4 regions of the Streptomyces sp. NPDC056222 genome follow, and region 3 is predicted to be linked to each of the others. Evidence: riboswitches for the same ligand, from Rfam matches in the RefSeq annotation. Region 3 holds a riboswitch; each other region holds the start of a gene.
What was found. Region 3 has a riboswitch for cyclic di-AMP ahead of ACFC0D_RS16530 (peptidoglycan DD-metalloendopeptidase family protein). Riboswitches for the same ligand answer to the same signal wherever they lie in the genome.
Positions count from the first base shown of each region.

Region 1: it holds a riboswitch for cyclic di-AMP, as region 3 does, so the genes downstream of both, ACFC0D_RS32765 (transglycosylase family protein) here and ACFC0D_RS16530 (peptidoglycan DD-metalloendopeptidase family protein) in region 3, are expected to answer to the same signal.
Region 2: it holds a riboswitch for cyclic di-AMP, as region 3 does, so the genes downstream of both, ACFC0D_RS32970 (M23 family metallopeptidase) here and ACFC0D_RS16530 (peptidoglycan DD-metalloendopeptidase family protein) in region 3, are expected to answer to the same signal.
Region 4: it holds a riboswitch for cyclic di-AMP, as region 3 does, so the genes downstream of both, ACFC0D_RS18660 (transglycosylase SLT domain-containing protein) here and ACFC0D_RS16530 (peptidoglycan DD-metalloendopeptidase family protein) in region 3, are expected to answer to the same signal.

Region 1 covers NZ_JBHJTL010000105.1:14,704-20,328, forward strand. Annotated here, with positions in the region: gene ACFC0D_RS32750 (globin domain-containing protein) at 1-570, opposite strand, end outside; gene ACFC0D_RS32755 (cytochrome P450) at 761-2,014, shown strand; gene ACFC0D_RS32760 (transglycosylase family protein) at 2,194-3,120, shown strand; cyclic di-AMP (ydaO/yuaA leader) riboswitch at 3,380-3,555, shown strand; gene ACFC0D_RS32765 (transglycosylase family protein) at 3,559-4,245, shown strand; gene eno (phosphopyruvate hydratase) at 4,597-5,625, shown strand, end outside.
Region 2 covers NZ_JBHJTL010000107.1:14,748-20,372, forward strand. Annotated here, with positions in the region: gene trmB (tRNA (guanosine(46)-N7)-methyltransferase TrmB) at 1-325, shown strand, start outside; gene ACFC0D_RS32965 (PrsW family intramembrane metalloprotease) at 384-1,691, shown strand; gene ACFC0D_RS32970 (M23 family metallopeptidase) at 1,937-3,031, opposite strand; cyclic di-AMP (ydaO/yuaA leader) riboswitch at 3,043-3,190, opposite strand; gene ACFC0D_RS32975 (PP2C family protein-serine/threonine phosphatase) at 3,403-4,620, opposite strand; gene ACFC0D_RS32980 (MFS transporter) at 4,735-5,625, opposite strand, start outside.
Region 3 covers NZ_JBHJTL010000030.1:3,785-9,409, forward strand. Annotated here, with positions in the region: gene ACFC0D_RS16515 (XRE family transcriptional regulator) at 1-381, shown strand, start outside; gene ACFC0D_RS16520 (DUF6126 family protein) at 402-557, shown strand; gene ACFC0D_RS16525 (tyrosine-protein phosphatase) at 567-1,379, opposite strand; cyclic di-AMP (ydaO/yuaA leader) riboswitch at 1,746-1,919, shown strand; gene ACFC0D_RS16530 (peptidoglycan DD-metalloendopeptidase family protein) at 1,924-2,895, shown strand; gene ACFC0D_RS16535 (SGNH/GDSL hydrolase family protein) at 3,059-3,853, shown strand; gene ACFC0D_RS16540 (STM4011 family radical SAM protein) at 3,840-4,694, opposite strand; gene ACFC0D_RS16545 (STM4012 family radical SAM protein) at 4,708-5,625, opposite strand, start outside.
Region 4 covers NZ_JBHJTL010000035.1:64,998-70,622, reverse strand. Annotated here, with positions in the region: gene ACFC0D_RS18675 (DPP IV N-terminal domain-containing protein) at 1-86, shown strand, start outside; gene ACFC0D_RS18670 (hypothetical protein) at 242-1,414, shown strand; gene ACFC0D_RS18665 (hypothetical protein) at 1,552-2,703, opposite strand; gene ACFC0D_RS18660 (transglycosylase SLT domain-containing protein) at 2,880-3,782, opposite strand; cyclic di-AMP (ydaO/yuaA leader) riboswitch at 3,787-3,972, opposite strand; gene ACFC0D_RS18655 (phosphocholine-specific phospholipase C) at 4,248-5,625, opposite strand, start outside.

The DNA.
Region 1 (5,625 bases), on a different contig from region 3:
CAGGGAGTACGTCCGCCACACCCGGGGGACCCGCAGCGAGCTGACGCCCGCGTACTGCCCGGGCAGATACGTGAAGGGCCGGCGCGGGCGCAGCGTCAGCACCGCCAGGTCCTCGCCGAGCCGCTCGTGGCGCGCCACGACGGCGTCCCACCAGGCCGGTTCCCCGTCCTCCGCCGCCGCCTCGGCGCCCCGCATCATCAGGTCGGCGACGTACCCGTACGCCTCGGTCCACGCCTTCTCGGCCTCGACGGTCCAGGCGGCCCCGGCGGTGTGCGCGAAGGCGGCGGTCACGCTGGCCCCGACGGCGGCGTAGAGGGCGGGCGTCGCCAGGAACTTGCGGTGGTCGCGGCCCAGATGGGCGAGGTAGCGCGGAAGCGCGGGGTCCTCCAGATGGGTCACCACATGGGTGAGCGCGGCGAAGAGCCGGTCGCGCTGGGGGCGCATGTCCTCGGGGAAGAGCTCGCGGACGCCCGGGTTGTTCCAGAAGAGATGGGAGTAGAAGAACGCGACGGCGTGTTCGGCCCGTCTCTCGACGACGGCGAACGTGCTCCTGAGCAACTGGGCATCCACTCCGGAGAATCTAGGGGGTGCCCGGCGGATCTCGACCGTGGACGCAACGACACGTGACGGTTGCCCCGCCCGCCGGTTCTCGCGCACCCCCGCGGGACCACGCGCCGCCGGCCCCCGGGCCTCCGCCACCGACCACGGGCCCCCCGGCCTCCGGCGGGCCGGTGTCGTGGCGACCTTGTACCGTCTCAGGGTGAGCACGCCCCCCGCCGAACCCCCCGCCCCCGAGCTCTTCACCTGGGAGTTCGCGACCGATCCGTACCCCGCCTACGCCTGGCTGCGCGAGCACGCGCCCGTCCATCGGGCGAAGCTGCCCAGCGGGGTCGAGGCCTGGCTGGTGACGCGGTACGCGGACGCCCGGCAGGCCCTCGCCGACCAGCGCCTGTCGAAGAACCCGGCGCACCACGACGAGCCCGCGCACGCCAAGGGGAAGACGGGGATCCCGGGAGAGCGCAAGGCCGAGCTGATGACGCATCTGCTCAACATCGACCCGCCCGACCACACCCGGCTGCGCCGGCTGGTCTCGAAGGCGTTCACGCCGCGCCGGGTCGCCGAGTTCGCACCGCGGGTGCAGGAGCTTACGGACCGGCTGATCGACTCGTTCGCGGCGAAGGGCGAGGCGGACCTCATCCACGAGTTCGCGTTCCCGCTGCCCATCTACGCGATCTGCGACCTGCTCGGCGTTCCGCGCGAGGACCAGGACGACTTCCGGGACTGGGCCGGGATGATGATCCGGCACGGCGGAGGGCCGCGCGGCGGGGTGGCGCGGTCGGTCAAGAAGATGCGCGGCTATCTGGCGGAGCTGATCCACCGCAAGCGGCTCGACCCGGGCGACGATCTGATCTCGGGGCTCATCAAGGCGTCCGACCACGGCGAGCACCTCACCGAGAACGAGGCCGCCGCCATGGCCTTCATCCTTCTCTTCGCGGGGTTCGAGACCACGGTCAACCTGGTCGGCAACGGCGTGTACGCCCTGCTGCGCAACCCGGGCGAGCGCGAGCGGCTCCAGGCCTCGATCGCGGCGGGGGAGCGGGGACTCCTGGAGACCGGTGTCGAGGAGCTGTTGCGCTACGACGGGCCGGTGGAGATGGCGACCTGGCGGTACGCGATGGAGCCGCTGACCATCGGCGGGCAGGAGATCCCGGCGGGCGACCCGGTCCTCGTCGTGCTCGCCGCCGCCGACCGTGACCCGGCGCGCTTCGACGAGCCGAACACCCTTGATCTGTCGCGGCGGGACAACCAGCACCTGGGGTACGGGCACGGCATCCATTACTGCATCGGCGCTCCGCTCGCCCGGCTGGAGGGACAGATCGCGCTCGCGACGCTCCTGACTCGCCTGCCGGACCTGCGACTTGCCGCCGATCCTGCCGATCTGCGGTGGCGCGGCGGGCTCATCATGCGTGGATTGCGCACGCTTCCGGTCGAGTTCTCCCCTTTGGGTGGCTGACGGTCCGTCAAGACTGTGACTTTTACGTGATCTCCGCTGCATCGACTTGTTACTGACGTTCGAATGCCGCTACGTTCACCGTCATCTCAGCAGTCACGCGAAAGGCCCTCCGTATGCGCTCCGGGAACGGACGACACCGCAGACCCCGCCAGGCCCCCGCCATAGTGGTCGCCGCAGGCGTGACCGGATCCGCGCTGGCGATGCCGCTGCTCGCCGCGGGCTCCGCCTCCGCCGCCGACGCCGCCACCTGGGACCGGGTGGCCGAGTGCGAGACGGGCGGCCTGTGGAGCGCACACTTCGGCAACGGCCTCTACGGCGGACTGCAGTTCACGCAGGAGACCTGGGAGACGTACGGCGGTCTGGCGTACGCGACCAGTGCGGACCTCGCGAGCCGTGCCCAGCAGATCGCGGTTGCCGACAAGGCGCTCGCCGCCGGCTCCACGCAGTGGGCCACCTGCGCCCCGATCGCCGGACTGACGAACGACGGCCTCGCGCCCGGCGTCGACCCGGGGCCTGCGATCACTCCGGAGGAGCCCACGGGCCCGGTCGAGGAGTCGAACCGGACGGCGGGCCTTCCGGCCACCCCCGGGGCCACCACCCCCGAGACCGTCACCCCCGGGACCACCGCGCCCTCGACGTCGAGCCCGACCGCCGTCCCCGAGACCTCCGTCACGCCTTCCGCGCCGGCGACTCCGGGCACCGGTAAGCACCGCGGTGACGCGGCCCCGGAGGAGACGGCCAATCCGGGCAAGAGTGGTGAAAACGGTCGACATGCCGCACCAACGGACACTCCGGCTGATGCGCCGACAGGCGAGGCGACCCCGGGCGGGAATGGGGAGAAGTCGGACAGTACGGATGTAGCGGGCTCCGGGGATGTCAAGGACTCCAAGGACTCCGCGGGTGTTACGGACACCAAGGGCAACTCGGGCGAATACACCGTCAAGCCCGGCGACAACCTCACCGACATTGCACGGGAGAACGAACTCCCGGGCGGCTGGGGCGCTCTCTATGACGCCAACCGCTCGACGGTGGGTGCCGATCCCGACCTCATCATCCCTGGCCAGAGCCTCGACCTGACGATCGATCTCCTCCCGTCGAAGGGGTAGTTCGGGGCTGTATGTCCGGTTCTGTGCAACTGAGACATGGGTCTCTTTGCCTCAACTGGCATATCGCGTCCGCAAAGTTTGCTTCCGTCACCTCTCACCTGCGTAAACACCCTTCGTCCCGAAGTGGGTACGGGCGATATTTCCCCAATGGGCCTCTTTGAACTTCGGAGAGGTCTGTGTCTACGGTCAGCACCGCTCGCCACCGCGGGCCCCGTCGACCGATACGCCGAATCCTGCCGTCGGCCGATGGGAACAGTCGTCGCGTCATGCGCCGAAGGCAGGAGCGGGGGACCCAAGGTAAGTGCCGCCCCCGGCCGTTGAGACAGGCGGCCGAGGACGCGGCTTGGGGTGAAGCCGCGCGCTAGGTCGCGCGGCCGGGCAACTCACATGGCCCGAACCCGACAGCTCACCTCGTAGGCGTCGGTGAGGAGATTCCCCATGCTGTTTTCCGCCAAGGGCAAACACCGTCGTGCCTCCAAGGCCACCCGCGCCGTCGCCCTCGCCGGCATCGCCGGTGTCGCCGTCGCCGCGCCGCTCATGACCGCCGGGTCCGCCTCGGCCGCGACCGCCTCCGAGTGGGACGTCGTCGCCCAGTGCGAGTCCGGCGGCAACTGGGCCATCAACACCGGCAACGGCTACTACGGCGGCCTGCAGTTCTCCGCCTCCACCTGGGCCGCCTACGGTGGCACCGCGTTCGCCGCCACCGCCGACCAGGCCTCGAAGTCGCAGCAGATCCAGATCGCCGAGAAGGTCCTGGCCGGCCAGGGCAAGGGTGCCTGGCCGAGCTGTGGCGTGGGCCTCTCCGGCGCCGCGTACACCGGCGCCGCCGAGAGCGCGCCGGCCCAGGCCGCTCCGGCCGCCCCCGAGCGCAAGGCCGAGCAGCCGACGACCCGCAGCGAGCAGCGGACCGCCCCGAAGGCCGAGGCGAAGACCGTCACCACCCCGACCGGCAAGAAGGTCGCGAAGGGTGACGGCGAGTACAAGGTCGTCGCCGGCGACACCCTGAGCAAGATCGCCGCCGCCCAGAAGGTCGAGGGCGGCTGGGAGAAGCTCTTCGAGCTGAACAAGGACGTCGTCGAGGACGCCGACCTGATCCACCCGGGCCAGCAGCTTCACCTGAAGTGAGCCCGGCGGTTCGCGTGAGTCCGGCGGCTCACGCGGCCCCTCCGACCCTCCCGCGGTGACCACCCCGGCCCGGCGCACCCTCCCCCGTGTGTGCCGGGCCGGGGTTCCGCGTTTCCCGGCTCCGCGTGCGCCCGGGTTCCCGGATGCGGGGTTCCCGTAGCCCCTCACCCCGCGTTACCGGTGAGTAGGTCTGGGGTGTTTTGACCCGGGATACCTGCCCTCGGGTCCTTTTTCGTCCCAGGGGGCGGGCGCCGGGCGGGCCGGAGCCCCGGAGCCGGTTAGGCTCTTGGCGCAAGGCCAAAGCGACCCTGCACAGCAAGCGTCACATCTAGCGTCACATCCCAGAAGGAGATGCTCGTGCCGTCCATCGACGTCGTCGTAGCCCGGGAAATCCTGGACTCCCGAGGCAACCCCACGGTCGAGGTCGAGGTCGGCCTCGACGACGGCAGCACCGGTCGTGCTGCTGTTCCGTCCGGTGCCTCCACCGGTGCGTTCGAGGCCATTGAGCTCCGTGACGGAGACAAGAACCGCTACCAGGGCAAGGGCGTCGAGAAGGCCGTCCTCGCCGTGATCGAGCAGATCGGCCCGGAGCTCGTCGGCTACGACGCCACCGAGCAGCGCCTGATCGACCAGGCCATGTTCGACCTGGACGCCACGGACAACAAGGCCTCGCTCGGCGCCAACGCCATCCTCGGCGTCTCCCTCGCCGTCGCGCACGCCGCGTCCGAGGCCTCCGACCTCCCGCTCTTCCGCTACCTGGGCGGCCCGAACGCGCACCTGCTGCCCGTTCCGATGATGAACATCCTGAACGGCGGCTCGCACGCCGACTCCAACGTGGACATCCAGGAGTTCATGATCGCGCCCATCGGCGCGGAGTCCTTCTCCGAGGCCCTGCGCTGGGGCACCGAGGTCTACCACACCCTCAAGGCCGTCCTGAAGACGAAGGGCCTGTCCACCGGCCTCGGCGACGAGGGCGGCTTCGCCCCGAACCTGGACTCCAACCGCGAGGCGCTCGACCTCATCCTGGAGGCCATCAAGCAGGCGGGCTACGCCCCGGGCAAGGACATCGCGCTGGCGCTCGACGTCGCCGCGTCCGAGTTCTACAAGGACGGCTCGTACGAGTTCGAGGGCAAGTCCCGCACGGCCGCCGAGATGACCGAGTACTACGAGGAGCTCGTCTCCTCGTACCCGCTGGTCTCCATCGAGGACCCGCTGTTCGAGGACGACTGGGCCGGCTGGAAGGTGCTCACCGACAAGCTGGGCTCCAAGGTCCAGATCGTCGGCGACGACCTGTTCGTCACCAACCCTGAGCGCCTCGCCCGCGGCATCGAGGAGGGCACCGCCAACGCCCTGCTCGTCAAGGTCAACCAGATCGGTTCG
Region 2 (5,625 bases), on a different contig from region 3:
CACCGACGCCCTCGACGGCTGCCGCGTCTACTTCCCGGACCCGTGGCCCAAGAAGCGCCACCACAAGCGGCGCCTGATCCAGCCCGAGTTCCTCACGCTGCTCGCGACGCGGATGAAGCCCGGCGCCGTCCTGCACTGCGCCACCGACTGGGAGGAGTACGCCGAGCAGATGCTCGAGGTCCTCTCCGCCCACCCCGACTTCGAGAACACGCAGGCCGACGGCGGCTACGCACCCCGCCCCGCCTTCCGTCCCCTCACCCGCTTCGAGGGGCAGGGCCTCGACAAGGGCCACCTCGTGCACGACCTGCTCTTCGCCAGGAAGTAGGACGTCGAGGGCGGAACTCCCTCGCGGGGTGTCAGTCCCTGTCGTTAGGGTCGATCACGTGTCGAACCACGTGCCCGTCCCTGCCCGGGACACCGAGGAGCCCGACTTCACGGCTGTCCCGGACCGCGCCCAGTGGCGTTACCGGCCCCGCCGAGCGTTCTGGCGCAGCAAGGTGGTCCGGGCGGTCGCCGTGGTCACGCTGCTCACGCTCTGCGCGCTGGTGATCCTCGCGATCGTGCGGGACCAGACCGGCACCGAGGGGTTCCTCGTCGGCCTCGGCCTGGCCGTCCTGCCCGTCCCTCTGCTGGTCGCCGCATTCCGCTGGCTCGACCGCGTCGAACCCGGCCCGTGGCGGAACCTGATCTTCGCGTTCTGCTGGGGCGCCTTCGCCGCCGCGCTCGTCTCGATCATCGCCAACTCCTTCGCGGTCCGCTGGATAGCCACCGCCACGGCCGACCCCGCGTCCGCCGACACCCTCGGCGCCACGGTCGTGGCACCGGTGGTCGAGGAGAGCGCCAAGGCCGCCGCCGTACTGCTGATCTTCCTGCTGCGCCGCCGCGAGTTCACCGGTCTCGTCGACGGCGTCGTGATCGCCGGCCTCACCGCAAGCGGCTTCGCCTTCACCGAGAACATCCTCTATCTCGGCCGGGCCTTCGGCGAGGACCAGGAGATCGGCACGACCGGCATCGGCTCGATGACCGCGGGCACCTTCTTCGCACGGATCGTGATGTCGCCGTTCGCGCATCCGCTCTTCACCGTGCTCACCGGCCTCGGCTTCGGCTTCGCCGCCCTCGCCGCCCGGCGCCAGCGCGTGCGGCGCGTCCTGCTGCCGGTCGCCGGTCTCGTCCTCTCGATGGGCGTGCACGCCCTGTGGAACAGCTCGGCGACCGTCCTCGGACCGTGGGGCTTCATCGTCGTGTACGGCATCTTCATGGTGCCCGCGTTCGGTCTGCTGACCTGGCTGGCGATATGGAGCAGGCAGCGGGAGCTGCGCACGATATCCGGGCAGCTCCCGGCGTACGCGGCGGCCGGCTGGCTCTCCCCCGCCGAGCCGCTCGCGCTCTCCTCGATGCGGGCCCGCTCCCTCGCCCGCGACTTCGCCCGCCGCACGTACGGCCCGGCGGCCGCCGTAGCGGTCGGGGAGTACGAGGCGTTCGCGACGACCCTCGCCTTCCTGCGCCACCGCGCCCAGCGCGGCGCGGGCGCACCTGACTTCCTCGCCCGTGAGCAGGAGCTGCTCCACCACCTCTGGCAGCGCAAGGCGGTCGCATCCCCCGCCCTGACCTACGCCGCGCGGGCGACGGGCCAGGTCTGGGCGCCGCCCCAGTACCTCGACTACGGCGGCTACAACCCGTACCGGAGCTAGATCGCGGGGCGCCTCCGGGTCGGTCGGCCGCATGTCGGGCGCGGCCGGACGCCGACGGCACCGCGGATGATGCGGTGTTCCGGCACCCCTGACGTCGGGGGTAGCGCCAGGACCGCCTGAATCGTGGGGGTGCCGCAGAACCGCCGGAGTCGTGGGGAGCGCAACGAGGGACGCGCCCCCGCGCGAAGAGCGTGGGGGCGCGTCGAAGACTCGGCGGCCTCAGCGGCCTGGGATTCCCGGCCGGATCAGACCGACAGGCCCTTGTCCCGCAGCCAGGCGGCCGGGTCGATGCCGTCGCCGCCCGCGGTGTGGACCTCCAGGTGCAGGTGCGGCCCGGTCACGTTGCCGGTCGCGCCGACACGGCCGATCGTCTCGCCCGTGCCCACCGACTGGCCCACGCTCACCGTCATCGAGGACAGGTGCGCGTACCAGACCTCCGAGCCGTCCTCCAGCTCGAGGACGATCCGGTAGCCGTACGAGCCCGACCAGCCCGCCGACTTGATGGTGCCGCCGTGGACCGCCTTGACCGGGGTGCCGGTGGGCGCCGCGAAGTCGAGGCCCGTGTGGTAGCCGGAGGACCACATGGAGCCGGACTGGCCGTAGGTGGAGGTGAGGGTGTACGAGGACGTGGGCAGGGAGTAGCTCGCGGCGAGCTTGGCCAGCCGCTCCGCCTCGGCCTTGGCCGCTGCCTCCGCCTCCGCCTTCTTCTTCGCCTCGGCGGCGGCCTTCTCGGCCGCGGAGGCCTTCGCCGCCGCCTCGGCCGCTGCCTTCTCGGCGGCCTGCTTCTCCGCCTCGGCCTTCTCGGCCGCGTCGGCGGAGGCCTGCTGCTGCTCGGCCTGCTGGAGGATGCGGGCGCGCAGCGCCTCGCCGGCGTCGGCGGTGGACTCGGACGCGGAACCGCCGCCGGTCTTCTCGGCGCTGTCGGCCGAGAGGGTGAGGGAGGCGGTGAGCGGCTGCGGGTTGTTCGTCCCGGAACCCGTACCGTCGGCGCCGTCCTCGTCGGAGATGAGCTCGCCGACGCCCGGCAGTTCGGAGGCGTCCGGGAGGTTCAGGTCCGGGAGCGATATGGAGACCGGGGGCTTGTCCTTGGCGGTGGCCATGCCACCCGCGCCGACGGCCGCGATGACACCGACGCCGAGGACGGTGGAGGAGCGGGCGAAGGCGGAGCGCTGCTTCACGACCCGGTGGCGGCCACCGGAGCGGGCCTGCTGGCGAAGGGAGTCCTCGGTGGGGTTCCACTCCCCCCACGTCGTGGTGTCGTCCGTACCGGCGGCGCCCGGCGCACCGAACGCTTGGAACCCGTCGAAGGTGTCTTCGGGGGCAGGGGTGTTGGACGCCACGGAGGCGTACTCCTTTCCTTCCTTCTCGCCTACCGGGTTAGCTGACGGGTTCGGAGCAGGAAGGTCTCCTACGAGCGGTGTCGCACGGATGCGACGGTGCCCGATTCACCCCAAGTGGTGGTTCCCCGGTTCCTTTTCAGGATTCGGCGCGTGCGCACGGTGCCGTCTCTTGCGACGGCTGGGACGACCGCGCTGCGTTATCGAACGTTAATAGACAGGAGGGCCGGATTCCAAGCTGTTCCGAGTGATCATTCAAGGGATTGAGGCAGTACAGCCCGATTTGACCCCGCTTCAGTTAACCCCTGCCTGAAAGAGTTGGAACTGACAGTGTGTCAGTTGTTATCGCAGCGGTACCTCTCCACTACGCATGGTCACGGCACCACCGGCATCGTCCGCCGCCGCTCCGGCTGCCCGGTCGCCGGACGGCTCACGGCGAGCAGCGCCATGTCGTCCGTGGAGCCGCCGCCCGTGTAGCGACGGACGTCGTCGACGAGCGCGTCCAGCAGCTCCTCGGGACCCGGGAAGATCCGGCCGGCGAGCCGCTCGGCCGGATCGTAGAAGGTGCCCTCGGCGTCGCGCGCCTCGGACAGCCCGTCGGTGTAGAAGAGCAGCGTCGCGCCGGGCGGGTACGGGCTCTCGTCCGCCCGGTCCGGCCAGGCGGCCAACTCGCCCATGCCGAGCGGCAGCGCCGGCTCGCTCGGCGCCAGAAGCTCCAGGCCCCCGTCCGCGTGCAGCAGCAGCGGCTCGGGGTGACCGCGGTTCACCACCCGTACGTGTCCGTCCACGCGCGGGATCTCGGCCAGGACGGCCGTGGTGAACCCCTCGAAGGCGTCGAGGCTGGAGCGCCGCGTGCCCTCCCGGGCCAGCGCCCGCTCCAGCCGCTGCGCGACGCCCTCGAGGGTCGCCTCCTGCTCGGCCGCCTCCCGGAAGGCCCCGATCACGATGGCGACCGCCTCGACCGCGTCCAGCCCCTTGCCCCGTACGTCACCGACCACGAGCCGCACCCCGTACGGAGTGTCCTGGACGGCGAACAGATCGCCGCCGATGAACGCGTCCGCCTGCGCGGCCTCGTAACGAGCCGCCACCTGAAGGCCGCCGATCCGCTCGGCCGGCGTCGGCAGGACCGCCTTCTGGGCGGCCGCCGCGATCACCCGGGCCGAGGCGAGCCGCTCGCCGCTGCGCAGGACGACCCGGTTGATGAGCAGGGCGAGGGCGGCGACGGTGGCGACGGTGAACGTCTCGGTGAGGGAGGGAACTTCGGTGGCCGTGTGGTTGTAGAGGTGCAGACCGACGCCGGCCAGGATCGCGGCGATGCCGGTGAGCAGGGTCGTGAGCATCGAGAAGAACGGGGCCGCGATGAGCGGAGCGGCCGAGAACATCGGGGCCGCCGTGTACGAGGGCGGGGTGGAGAGGTCGAAGACGACACCGCCGAGGATGACGAGTGGGGGCAGGGCCCGGATGAACCGCCGGGCCTGCTCGGCTCGCGGCCGCGGACGCCCGTTCACGTCGCCGCCCGCGCCTCGCTGCCCCTGCCCCACCTGTGCTCTCCTGCCCGGTCCGTACACGGCGACGGACGGTACCGCGCCCACCCCAGGGTGGCGGGAGCCGCGCCGCGCGGCGACCCCCGCTCGGCCGAGTGGGTGACACCTCCTCAGCCGCTCACCCCTACGCCCCCGCCCTTCACCTCCGCGCGCCCCCGGCCCTTACCCCCGAGCGCCCGGGACCGCGTCCGCGCTCAGCCGTCCGCCGCGCCCCAGGGCCCCCACCGCGCACGCGCACGCCAACCCGACCCCGCACAGCACCAGCCACGGCGTCGCCGACCACCCGGTCACATCGAGCAGCGCGCCCGTCCCCAGGTTCCCGAGCGTGATCCCGATCCCGCAGACGGTGTTGTAGAGCCCGTAGTGCGTGGCCACCCACCGCCCGCCCGAGAGCGCGACGACCGTGTCCATCTCGTACGGGTACAGCACCGCGTTCGCGACCGCCAGGGCCGCCGCGCACAGCAGCAGCCCCCCGAGCCCGGGCACGGCCACCGGCGGCAGGAAAGCCGCGCCCATCAGCACGAGGCCGAGGACCAGACACCGCTCACGGCTCAGCCGGCGCGCGCACCAGGCCGTGATCCGCAGCTGGCCGGCCAGCGCGACGAGCGCGGAGACGACGAAGAGCGCGGTCGTCGCCGCCGTGCCGTCCGCCGCGAGCGGCAGCGCCAGATAGACCTGGAAGGACAGGACGTACGAGCCGGTCATCGCCAGCGAGAAGAGCCAGAAGGTGCGGTTGGTCAGCACCGTACGGAACTGGCCCCGCTCCTCGACCGCCTCCGCCGGCTTCCCCCGTACCGGAAGGTGCCGCAGCTGCACCAGCGTCAGTACGGCGAACAGCACCGCCGCCACCACGCACGTCAGCCGGAACGACACCCCCGTCAGCGCCACCCCCACCAGCGGCCCGAGCAGGATCCCGGCCTGGTAGTACGTGTTGAACAGCGCGAACGCCTCCACGCGTCGCTCCCCCGCCTCCGCCGCGAGATACGCCCGCACGGCCGGGTTGAACAGCGCCCCCGCCAGGCCCGTCGCCACCGAGGCGGCGACCAGCACCGG
Region 3 (5,625 bases):
CCGCCCGAGCGTGATCCGGTCGTCAGGGCGGGTCGGTCCGAGCCCGTCGAGGCCGACGGCTGGATCTATCGCCAGGCCGGTGGCCCCGGCCGCGCGATGCAGGCGCTCCGGGTCCACGTGCCGTACGCCACCCGGACCGACATCGTGCGCGTCCACCCCGGGGAGGAGTGGCTCCACGTCCTCGAAGGGCAGGTGCGGCTCGCACTCGGCGACACCGTGCACGTACTCGACCCGGGGGACAGCGCGCACTTCGACTCGCTCACCCCGCACCGCATCGGCGCCGCCGGCCGCGGCGGGGCCGAGCTGCTCTTCGTCCACACGCTGATGCAGAGCCCCGCTGCCGAGCTGTGTCTCGGCGACGGAACTCCGTATCCGCGCTGAGCCCTTCGGAAGGGGCCGATATGTCCGAGAAGTCCGCACCCGTCACCGGCGAAGAGCGCGACGGGGGCAAGTTCCCCAAGGGTCTGGTGCTCCGGCTCTTCGCCTATCTGGTGGCCGGGCACCTCTTCGCCGGGTTCCTCTACCTGCTGTTCATGCTCGGCGGGCAGAACCAGTAGGGGGCGGGGTCACGCCTCGACGACGAGTCGCTCGCGCAGCCGCTCCCGCGTCTCGGGAGAGAGCTCGAGGCCGTCCGTGAGGTAGCTCTCGACCGTGCCCCAGGTCTGCTCGATCGTCTCGAACGAGGCCCGCAGGTACTCGACGCGCGCGTCGAAGAGCGGGCTGAGCAGCTCCATCACCTCGGGCGACATGGCGTCCGCGGCGGTGGAGCTGCGGCGCACCTTGTACCGGCGGTGCGGGTCGTTCGACTTCACGTAGTCGGCCTCGATCGCCTCGCGCTCGACACCCACCGCGAGCAGCGAGATGGCGATCGACAGGCCCGCGCGGTCCTTGCCGGCCGCGCAGTGCATCAGCGCCGGAACGCTGTCCTCGGCCATCGCGTGCAGGATGCGGCTGTGCTCAGCGGTCCGCTCGACAATCATCTTCCGGTACGAATCGGACATTCGGCCGGCCGCCTTGCCGTCACCCAGGATGGCGCGGAGCTGCTCCAGCTCGCCCGTGCTGACCAGCTTCCAGAACTCCTTGCCGTCGGCCGGGTCATTGAGCGGTATGTTCACATTTCGTACACCCGGAAGTTCGACGTCCGGGCCCTCGACCTTCCGGTCCGCCTGGTTGCGGAAGTCGAAGATCGTGTGCAGCCCGAGGGTGGAGAGGAAGGCCGCGTCCTCCTCGGTGGCGTGCGCGAGGTGGCCGCTGCGGAAGAGCCGTCCGAATCGCACCGATCCGCCTGTCACGGTCGGCAGGCCGCCCACGTCCCGGAAGTTGCGCACCCCGGTGAGCTCGGGTTCGGTCGACGGGATCTGCGGCAGCTGCTGCGTCACGAGTGCTCCTGAAGGTTGGCTGATCGAGATCGGTTCCTGGGGCAATCATCCCGGGTGGGGTCGGCTCCGCCTACCCCCGGGGTATGGGAATGGGTGTTCTGTCCGAATTGGGCCCTTAGGTATAACGCGCCCTGGTAATAGGGGAGATGGGTTCGGGTGCGTGAGCAGCGTCATAAAAGTGACGGACCGTGCCTGATCGTTCCGGGCGATCTCCCTGCCGGAAAAGGGAATCGGCGCTCCGCCCTCCACGGAGGGTGACCGGAATTCGGCGTGAATATCCCGGCCCTGAATGCGAGAGAAAAACGGTGGCTTGTTCGCGCCGACTCCGCTCGTCTACGGTCACCGTCAATCCGGTCGGACCGCCGAATCCTGCCACCGCCCGGAATCCGCACCCATCCACGTACGGCAGGAGCGGGGGACCCAGGTAAGTACGCCGAACCGGCTCGATCCGGACGGCTTGGGGTTAAGCCGCGTGAGAACGCGGCCGGACATCTCCAGTCCGAACCCGACAGCTCACCTCGCAGGCGACGGAGAGGAATTCGCCATGCCCGCAAAGGGTAAGCACCGCCGTCCCAAGGTCAACCCGATCACGCGCGGATTCGTCGCCGCCGGCACCGGTGGCGCCGTCGTCGCCCTGCCGCTCCTCGGTGCGACCGGAGCCCACGCCGCCGACAAGGGCGCCCCGACCGTGACGCCCGAGCAGGCCGTCGCCGCCGTCGCCGCCGCTCCCGCGAAGGCCCCCGCCGCCGACAAGACCGCCAAGCCGAAGACGTACTCCGTCGTCCGCGGCGACTACCTGTCGAAGATCGCCTCCGAGCACCACCTGGCGGGTGGCTGGAAGAAGCTCTACGAGGACAACCGCCAGGTCGTCGGCGGGAACCCCTCGCTGATCCTTCCCGGCATGAAGCTCACGCTCGGTGCCAAGTCGACGGCGAAGGCGCCCGCGCCCAAGGCCGCTCCGAAGGCCGCCCCGAAGGCCGCACCCAAGGCGGAGAAGTCCTCCACCGGCTCGGGTGAGCGCAGCTCGCGCAGCGCCGACCGCGGCGCGGTCGAGTCCACCCAGGCCTCGACCTCAACGCCGGCGCCGGCCGCTCCCGCGAAGGCCGCGTCCTCCGGCTGGGTCGCCCCGGTCAGCGGCGGCGTCTCCACCCCGTACCGCGCCTCCGGTGCCATGTGGTCCTCCGGCTACCACACCGGTGTCGACTTCATCGCCTCCTCCGGCACCTCGGTCAAGGCCGTCGGCGCGGGCACCGTCTACTCCGCGGGCAACAGCGGCTCGTACGGCAACGAGGTCGTCATCCAGCATGCCGACGGCACGTTCTCGCAGTACGCCCACCTCTCCTCGCTGGGCGTCTCCGCCGGCCAGACCGTCACGGGCGGCCAGGAGATCGGTCTCTCCGGTTCGACCGGCAACTCCACCGGTCCGCACCTGCACTTCGAGATCCGCACCGGACCGAGCTACGGCTCGGACATCGACCCGCTGGCCTACCTGCGCTCGCACGGCGTCAGCATCTGACGTACACCCAGCACCCGAAGGGCCCGGCACGTGTTGTGCCGGGCCTCTTCGCGTTCCGCAGTATTCCGGCTTGGCGGAATCTTGACCGGTGGCGTATCTCACCCGGCGTCAACCCCTCCTTACGGTCGCGTAGGTCACACCCATAAGGGAAAGATGAGCTCCCGTGGCAGACGATTCGAGATCAAGAGACATGGACGTATTCGGGTCGTACGCGGCGATCGGTGACAGCTTCACCGAGGGCGTCGGAGACCCCGGGCCCGATGGGAAGTACGTCGGCTGGGCGGACCGCTTCGCGGTGCTGCTCGCCGACCAGCTGCCGGAGCACGACGCATTCCGTTACGCCAACCTGGCCGTACGCGGCCGCCTCCTCGACCAGATCGTGGAGGAGCAGGTCCCCAGGGCGAAGGAGCTCGCCCCCGACCTCGTGACCTTCTGCGCGGGGGGCAACGACATCATCCGCCCGGGTACCGACCCGGACGATGTCGCGGAGCGCTTCGAGCGCGCCGTCGCGGATCTGACCTCGGCCGTGGGCACGGTCATGGTGACGACCGGCTTCGACACCCGCGACGTACCCGTCCTGCGCCATCTGCGCGGCAAGATCGCCACCTACACGGCCCATGTCCGGGCCGTCGCCGACCGATACGACTGCCCGGTCCTGGACCTGTGGTCGCTCAAGTCGGTGCAGGACAGGCGGGCTTGGGACGGCGACCGGCTGCACCTCTCGCCCGAGGGGCACACCCGGGTCGCGCTGCGCGCCGCCCAGGTCCTCGGCATGGAGGTGCCGGCGGACCCGGACCAGGCGTGGCCGCCGCTGCCGCCGCGGAACACCCTGGACGTGCGCCGCGACGACATCCACTGGGCGAAGGAGTACCTCGTCCCGTGGATCGGGCGGCGGCTGCGGGGTGAGAGCTCGGGGGACCACGTGGAGGCCAAGCGCCCGGACCTCATGCCCCTCTGAGCGCGGCGGGGATCCGTTCCAGGACGCCTCCGGCGAAAACGTCGTACAGCGGCAGCGTCTCCAGATGGACGTAGCCGATGTGGCAGTCGCAGAGGGCGAGAGGGCAGGCGCGGGGCCGCAGCGCGGCGCGGTACGAACCGTCGTACAGGTTGCCGAGCTCGGCCTTCACGAAGTGGCAGCGTCGCACCGTCCCGTCACCGTCCACCGAGATCACCGACTCGCCGGTCCGGCAGGGGAGACCGGCTGAGGGGTGCGGGCGGCGGCTGTACGGGAAGAGGGGGTCGAGGGCGGTCCAGCCATCGGCCTCCTCGTCGGTGTAGGTGTGCCCCTCGGCGGCGTTCACCCAGAGGTACACCTCGGGCGGGAGATCGTCCCTCAGCCGCCGCGCGTGCTCCCGGTGCTCCGGCAGGCCGACGATCCCGACGCTGAAACGCGTGCCCCGGGCGGTCAGTTCGCGGCACTTGGCGAGGAAACGGTCGTACGGTGTCTGCCCCGGGTGGTACGTGCACCAGAGCGCGAGGGTCTCGGGGTCGGCCTCGGCCAGCCAGTCGGTGCGGCAGCTCAGATTCGTCTGGATCGCCACCCGCTCGATGTGGGGGAGGCGCGACAGCTCGGTGAGCGTGCGCCGGTACCAGGACCTGACCAGGCCCTCGCCCCACGGGGTGAAGAGAATCCTCAGCCGGTCGCCGCTCTGCGCGGCCGCCCAGGCGGAGAAGCGCTCCAGCGCGGCGCGGTCGGCACGCAGCTGCTCGTGGCTGTCACGGCGCTTGGCGAAGGGGCAGTAGGGGCAGTCGTAGTCGCACGAGGCGAGCGGGCCCCGGTAGAGGATCGTCAGGTCCATGCCGTCACCTCCGCTACTTCGGCTCGTAGGCGGCCATCGCCGCCCGGACGGCCGGCGAGAACAGTGCGGGACCGAGCGCGTCCGAGTGGGCCAGGCCCTCGGGCGAGAGCCGCAGCAGCCCGGCCGGGGCCGTCGGATCCAGCCAGCCGAGCTCCTCGAACCGGCCCAGTTCGGCCGGGAAGTCCGCGAACGGCGAGGTGCCGAACCGCTCCTCGTAGTCGACCGTGGACATGCCCCGGGCCTGCAGAAGCGACTGGAGCAGATGGCGTCGGCGCGCCTCGTCCGCGTCGACCCACCGGCCCACCTGGGCGCGTGTGAAGTCCCGCGTCCCGGTGTAGGAGTCGATGATCGAGCGGACCTCCCTCATGTCGACGGCGTAGTCGAAGGAGTAGTGCAGCGAGGACGTGTACGAGCGCGCCCCGCAGCCCAGGCCGATCATCCCGTCCGTCTGGCAGGCGTAGTCGTCCGCGCCCTGCGGCGGGGCGTCCGCTCGCCGGAACATCCGCATCGATTCCTGCTGGTACCCCCGCGCCAGCAGATGGTCCCGGCCGTGGCGGTACAGCCGCAGCCGCTGCTCGTCCCACTCCCGGTCCGCGGTGGGCGAGAGCCGGCCGAGGCCGGTGAGCGGGCGGACGTAGAGGGGATAGAGATAGAGCTCCTCGGGCGCCCAGGCGAGCGCCGCGTCGAGGGAACGGGACCAGGACTCCTCGGTCTGGCCGTCGATGCCGTAGATCAGGTCGATGTTCAGTACGGGGACGCCGGTGTCCCGGATGCGGCCGAGCGCGGCCTCGACATCGGCGCGGCGCTGCGGCCGCACGGCGGCGCGGGCCTCGGCCTCGACGAAGCTCTGCACCCCGATGCTGAGCCGGGTGGCGCCCCGGTCGGCCAGGACCGCGAGCCGGTCGGCGGTGGCCGTCGAGGGGGAGGTCTC
Region 4 (5,625 bases), on a different contig from region 3:
GCGAGCTGATGGGTACGCAGCCTCCTGCGTACCGCCCGGCCCCCATCGCCATCGGCCCCGAGCTGCTCGGCGAGATGTTCGGCTGAGCCTGACACGCGCCGGAGGAGAGCGTCTTCGCTCTCCTCCGGCGCAACGTCAACAGTCGAGTCGCACATGGGCTGGTGATGCGCATGTGATCAACAACCCGTAACCTCCACCCGGCAAGGGGAAGCACGGGGTCCGATCACAACGGGGGACGTACATGACATACCGGCGCGCGGCGATACCGGCACTGGTGGGAGGGCTGCTGCTCACGGCGTTGCTGTGGTGGGCGGGAGCGAGTGCGCAGGCACTTCATCTGCCGGGCTCCGCCGGCGTCCTCGGCGGTCAGGTCGCCGCCGAGCTCGAGCGCTGGCTGCTTCCCTGGTCGTACGACCCACCGGCCTCGGTCCGGTTCGACGCAGAGGCCGGCGCGATCGGGGACACGGCCGTGACCGACGCCGACCGCTACCTCGGCCTGTACGCCACCGCGATGCAGATCCGGTTCTTCGCGGTCTTCGCCTTCTTCGTGTCCGGGGCGCTGCTCCTGATCCGCAGGCTGCCGCCGGTACGGGGCAGGCTGACCGCGGCGCTGCTCGCACTGTGGGCCTGGGGTCTGGTGGTCGGGACGCTCGCCGTCGCCGTCTCCGCACCGTGGCTGATCGCCTCGCACGGGCGCGGCAGTTACCGCATCCTGCCCCAGCTGGCGAGCGTGATCTCCACCGGGCGGCAGGCCCTGGTGGCGACCGCACTGGTCACGGCGGTCGTGACCGTGGCCGTCGCGCGCATCACCGCGAAGGGTGCCGGTCCGGTGCCGCAGGAGGTGGTCCCCGCTCGGGCCGCCCGCCTTGCCGCCACCGTCGGGACCGCTGTGATCGCCCTGTCCCTGGTGGTCCTCTCGTACCAGCCGGTCGCCGCCGCCATCCAGACGGTCTCCCCGGACGGCGGGCTGTTCGCCGAACCGGGCGATCTCCTGCGGCAGTGGCTGCTGCTCGGCGCATGGGACAGCCCGGCGGGCGTGCAGCTCGGCGACTGGCTCCTGTACCGCGCCGCCGACGTGCTGATTCTCGTCGTCGTGTGGTGGGCGCTGCGCCGGCTGCCTGTGCTGCTCACCCGGGTCACCGTCCCGGCGATGGCGGCGGGCGCGGTCTGCGCGACCGTCCTCGCGCTGCTGGCCGGCCAGCTCCTGCGGATCGCGACGGACGGGTCGGGCCTGCGCTGGGGGCTCCTGCACATGTCCGCCGTCCTCGGCGGAGGCGTGCCGGCCGCCCTGACCTGGGGCCTGGTGGCGGGCGTCGCGGCTGCCGTGACGCTTCGGGTGTCCGTGGGCCGCACCAGGACCACGGACGCCACGACCTCCGTACCGGAGTCCGCCCGGCCACGGCTCGACGCCTGACCTGCCGACGCCCGACCTCCCGACGACTGACCTGTCGGGGCGCGGACCTGGCGTGCCCTGTCCGCGCCCCCAACCGGTCAGGGGCGCGGACGGACCCGGTGCGGCCGTCCGCGCCCCGACATCGCCTGCCGGCTTTGCTACGAGCCCGGGGGCACGTACGCCTGTCGGCTCGCGCAGTTCCAGATCACCGGACGGGCCACCCACGACGCGTCGACGGCGACTCCGCCCACCCGGTCGTCGTCGGACACGGCGCGGGCCGTCGCGTCGCGGTCCGCGCCGAGCGACGGCAGCGCGAGGACCGGGCCGTGCCCCGGCCACAACTGAGCCTGGGAGGGCAGCAGCGGGGCGCCCTCCCGGTGGGTCGTCGCCGTACCCACTGCGACGCCCGTCGTCGGGCTGATCGCACCGAACTCACCCTCCTCCTGCCCGGCGAGGAGGCCGGGGGAGGAGCCGTGATCCTGGAACGGGGGCGCCCACGACCAGGGCTCGCTCTCCGGGTCGAACCGGTCGCTGACCGAGACGTACCCGACGACCCGCCCGGCGTCGTCGATGCCCTCGGCCATGTTGTGGACCAGATACTCGGCGCGCGCGACCGGCAGCGCACGGGCCGGGCCGCCGTCCCCCGGCCACAGCACCGGGAAGGAGCTCCAGGTGAAACCGTCGGGGCCGTCGTACGACTGCTCGGCCGCGCCGATCACATCGCCGCGCGCGTTGACACCGGTGATCCGCGTCACGACCGTGCCCGGTCCCGCGTCCGGCGGCAGCGCCAGGGTCCGCGTGACCTTCCCGTCCCGCCACACCTTCGCCGTGCCGTCGCTGTCGACGCCCGCGATCCGCCCGGCGTCGTCGACGTCCACATCGGACGCGCCCCGTGGCACCCCCTCGGCGAACAGCCGCACCGACGAGGCCCCGGGGCGGTAGCTGAACAGGGCGGTCGAACCGTCCGAGCGGCGGCCCACCCAGCCGGCCATGAGTCCCTGCCGGTTGACGGCTCGGACAGCACCCTCGTCGTAGCCCTCGGGCAGCGGCACACGGTGCAGCCGCTCACCCCTCCAGTACACCGGCAGGCCGCCGCTCGCGCCCACGGCCAGGCCGCGCGGGCCGAGATCGTGCACGCCCTCGGTGGAGATCCCGCCACGGGCGTCCGGCGGGAGCGAGGGAAGTACGGTCGGGCCGGACGTGCACCGTGAGGCGGTCGCGCCGGGCGTCTGGGCGACGGCCGGACCGGCAACCGTGAGCAGACCGGACACCGCGGCGACGGCCGCGCACAGGGCAAGCGTTCTCTTCATACGTCGTTCCCCCCAGGGACGGGATCCGCGATCCCCGTCGCGGATCATCAGTCGCCCATGGTGCACGCCATGAACGCGACATGGGGACGGAATGCCCCAGACCGCTTGGCGGGACGCCGAAGCCCCGGCCCATGAGGGACCGGGGCCGGGGCGTGGAGTCGACGCGGAGCAGGGGATCAGTACGGCCCGTTGACGTTGTCGATGGAGCCGTAGCGGTCCGCGGCGTAGTTGCAGGCCGCGGTGATGTTGGCGACGGGGTCGAAGAGGTCCATCGACGTGCCCGGCACGTGGTAGGCGAGGAAGGTCGGCTCGATGACCTGGAGGAGACCCTTGGACGGCGTGCCCTTGACGGCGTTCGAGTCCCAGAGGTTGATGGCCTGCGGGTTGCCCGAGGACTCGCGCATGATGTTGCGGTGGATCCCGTCGTACGAGCCCGGGATGCCGTAGCGCGCCATGACGTCCAGCGACTCGCGGATCCAGCCGTCGAGGTTGTTGGCGTAGGTCTTCGCCGGGGCGGCCTTGGGGGCTGCGGCGGCGGCCTTCCCGGAAGCCGCGGCGGCGGGCTTCGCGGGAGCGGCCTTGGCGGGAGCGGCCTTGGCCGGAGCGGTGCTCCGCTGCTGCGAGCGGTCGGCCCGGTCGGCGTCCGAACGGGCCGAGGACTTCGACTGCTTGGGCTGCTTCGGGGCGGTGGCGGATTTCCCGCTGAGCGTCAGTTCGAGGCCAGGGTGGATAAGTGACGGGTTGTCACCCACGGCGCTGCGATTCGCGCGGTACAGGGCCTTCCAGCCGCCCTGGACGTCCTGCTCGTGCGCGATCACCGAAAGGGAGTCGCCGCGGACGACCTTGTAAATCTTGGCGGCAGAATTCTGGGCGGCCGGAATTGATTCCGCGATCTTCGCCGGGGCGCTGAAGACGGTCTTCTCGGCGGGGGCGGTCGCGGGGGCCGTCTGGGGCGTCGCATGAGCGGTGGCCGTGGCGACCAGGGGCAGGGCCAGTGCGGCGCCACCCGTGCTCGCAAGGGCGATACCGCGGGTCAGGGGACGTCGCTTGGGGCGCCGGTGCTTACCGTGTGCGGGCATGATGCATTCCTCTCCGGCGCCTGCGGGGTGAGCTGTCGGGTTCGGGCTGGAGATGCCCGGCCGCACACGTGCGACTTCACCCCGAGCCGCTCCGGAGAATCCGGACCGGCGAATAGTGGGTCCCCCGCTCCTGCCTTCGGGTGAATGATCGGTCTTTTCGGACGGTGGCAGGATTCGGCGATCCGTCCGGGTCGAGGTGACCGTAGGCGAGAAATGTCGACAGAAACAAGACGTCGCGTACGTGGGTAATTCGCCGAGGGGATTTCCGCCGCGCCCACCCCGCCGAACTTCCTTGAAGGGCAAGGGGACGGAAGGTGCGAGGAGATGGTTGCAGGCCCTTTGCGTGATTCATCTCACCAGGGGTGTCAAATCGGTCATTAGGGTAAATTCAGGTGAGTTGAGAAAAGGGACACAAGGGATAATAAAGACCCTTGTGTCCCTTTTGGTGGGGAGTGCGGCTGTGTGTCAGCCTGTGATGCTCGCGGTGCCGGTCTCGATGTGGCCCGTGTAGCGGCGCGACCAGGTGCCGTCGATGTCGGCGAGGACGGTGAAGTCGTACCAGCCGTTGTGGTACGCCACGGCGTTGAAGTGGTCCTCGCGCGAGGAGTTCGCCGCCACCGTGTACGTCCACGGCCCGTCGGAGCGGTAGGCGTTCGAGCGGATGGTGAACGTCACCGGAGTGGTGGAGGCGTTCTTCATCGCGAAGTAGATCGCCGTCTTCCCCGTGCCCGGCTCGGTCGCGAAGCGCGCCGCGACCTCGATCGCCTTGCCCGGCTTCGAGGCGTCGCCGATGAAGCGGCGCAGGAAGCGGTTGGGGCCCATCATCGAGATGTCGTACTTGCCCGACCCCGAGCCCGTCCCGATGTTGAAGTAGTCCGTGGACGTCGTGCCCGCGTCGACGGTGTACTGCCACGCCGCCGTGGACCGGTGCTGGTGCGGATGGATCGTGAAGTGCGCCGCGCGCTTCGCCTGCGAGCCCTGGTTCGTCATGGAGAACCAGGCCAGGATCTTGCCCGCGGCACCGAACTCGAACCGGTCGAGGTTGCCGTTGACCTGGTACGGCAGGGCGCGCGCCGGGCGGGTGCCGGCCTCCTGCGCGGGCAGGGCGTTGTCCTGCGGGACCGGGTTGGGCAGGGGGGCGCAGGTCGACTGCCCGATCACCTTGGCGGTGGACGGGAGCCCCGCGGGAACGCCGAAGACGGGGTTCCCGAAGTCGAAGACCCCGGTCAGGTCGCCCGTGACCTTGCGCCGCCAGGCGCTGATGTTGGGGCACGCGGCGGGGGTGCCGAGGGCGGACGTCCAGGTCTCCATGAACCGCAGGACGGAGGTGTGGTCGAAGACCTCCGAGCTGACCCAGCCGCCACGCGTCCACGGGGACATGACGAGCATCGGGACCCGGAAACCGAGCCCGATCGGGACGCCGTCGAGGTACTCGCCCGGGGTTCCGGGCGGCGCGACCGGCGGCGGGACGTGGTCGAAGAATCCGTCGTTCTCGTCGTAGTTGAGGAAGAGGACCGTCCCGTCGAACACCTCGGGATTCGCGGCGAGCGCGCGGTAGACGAGGTCCACGAAGTGCGCGCCGTCGCCGGGCGGGGCGTACGGGTGCTCGGAGAAGGCCTCGTTGGCCACGACCCAGGAGACCTGGGGGAGCGTGCCGGCGACGACGTCGGCGCGGATCGCGGCGGCGATGTCGTCCGGGGTCGAGCCGGTGACCTTGGGAACCGACCCCATGCCGCGGTCGTACAGCGGGTCGCCGGGCCGCGCGTCGGTGAACTTCTTGAAGTACGCGAGGCCGTTGTCGCCGTAGTTGTCCTGCGCGTTCTGGTAGACCTTCCAGCTCACT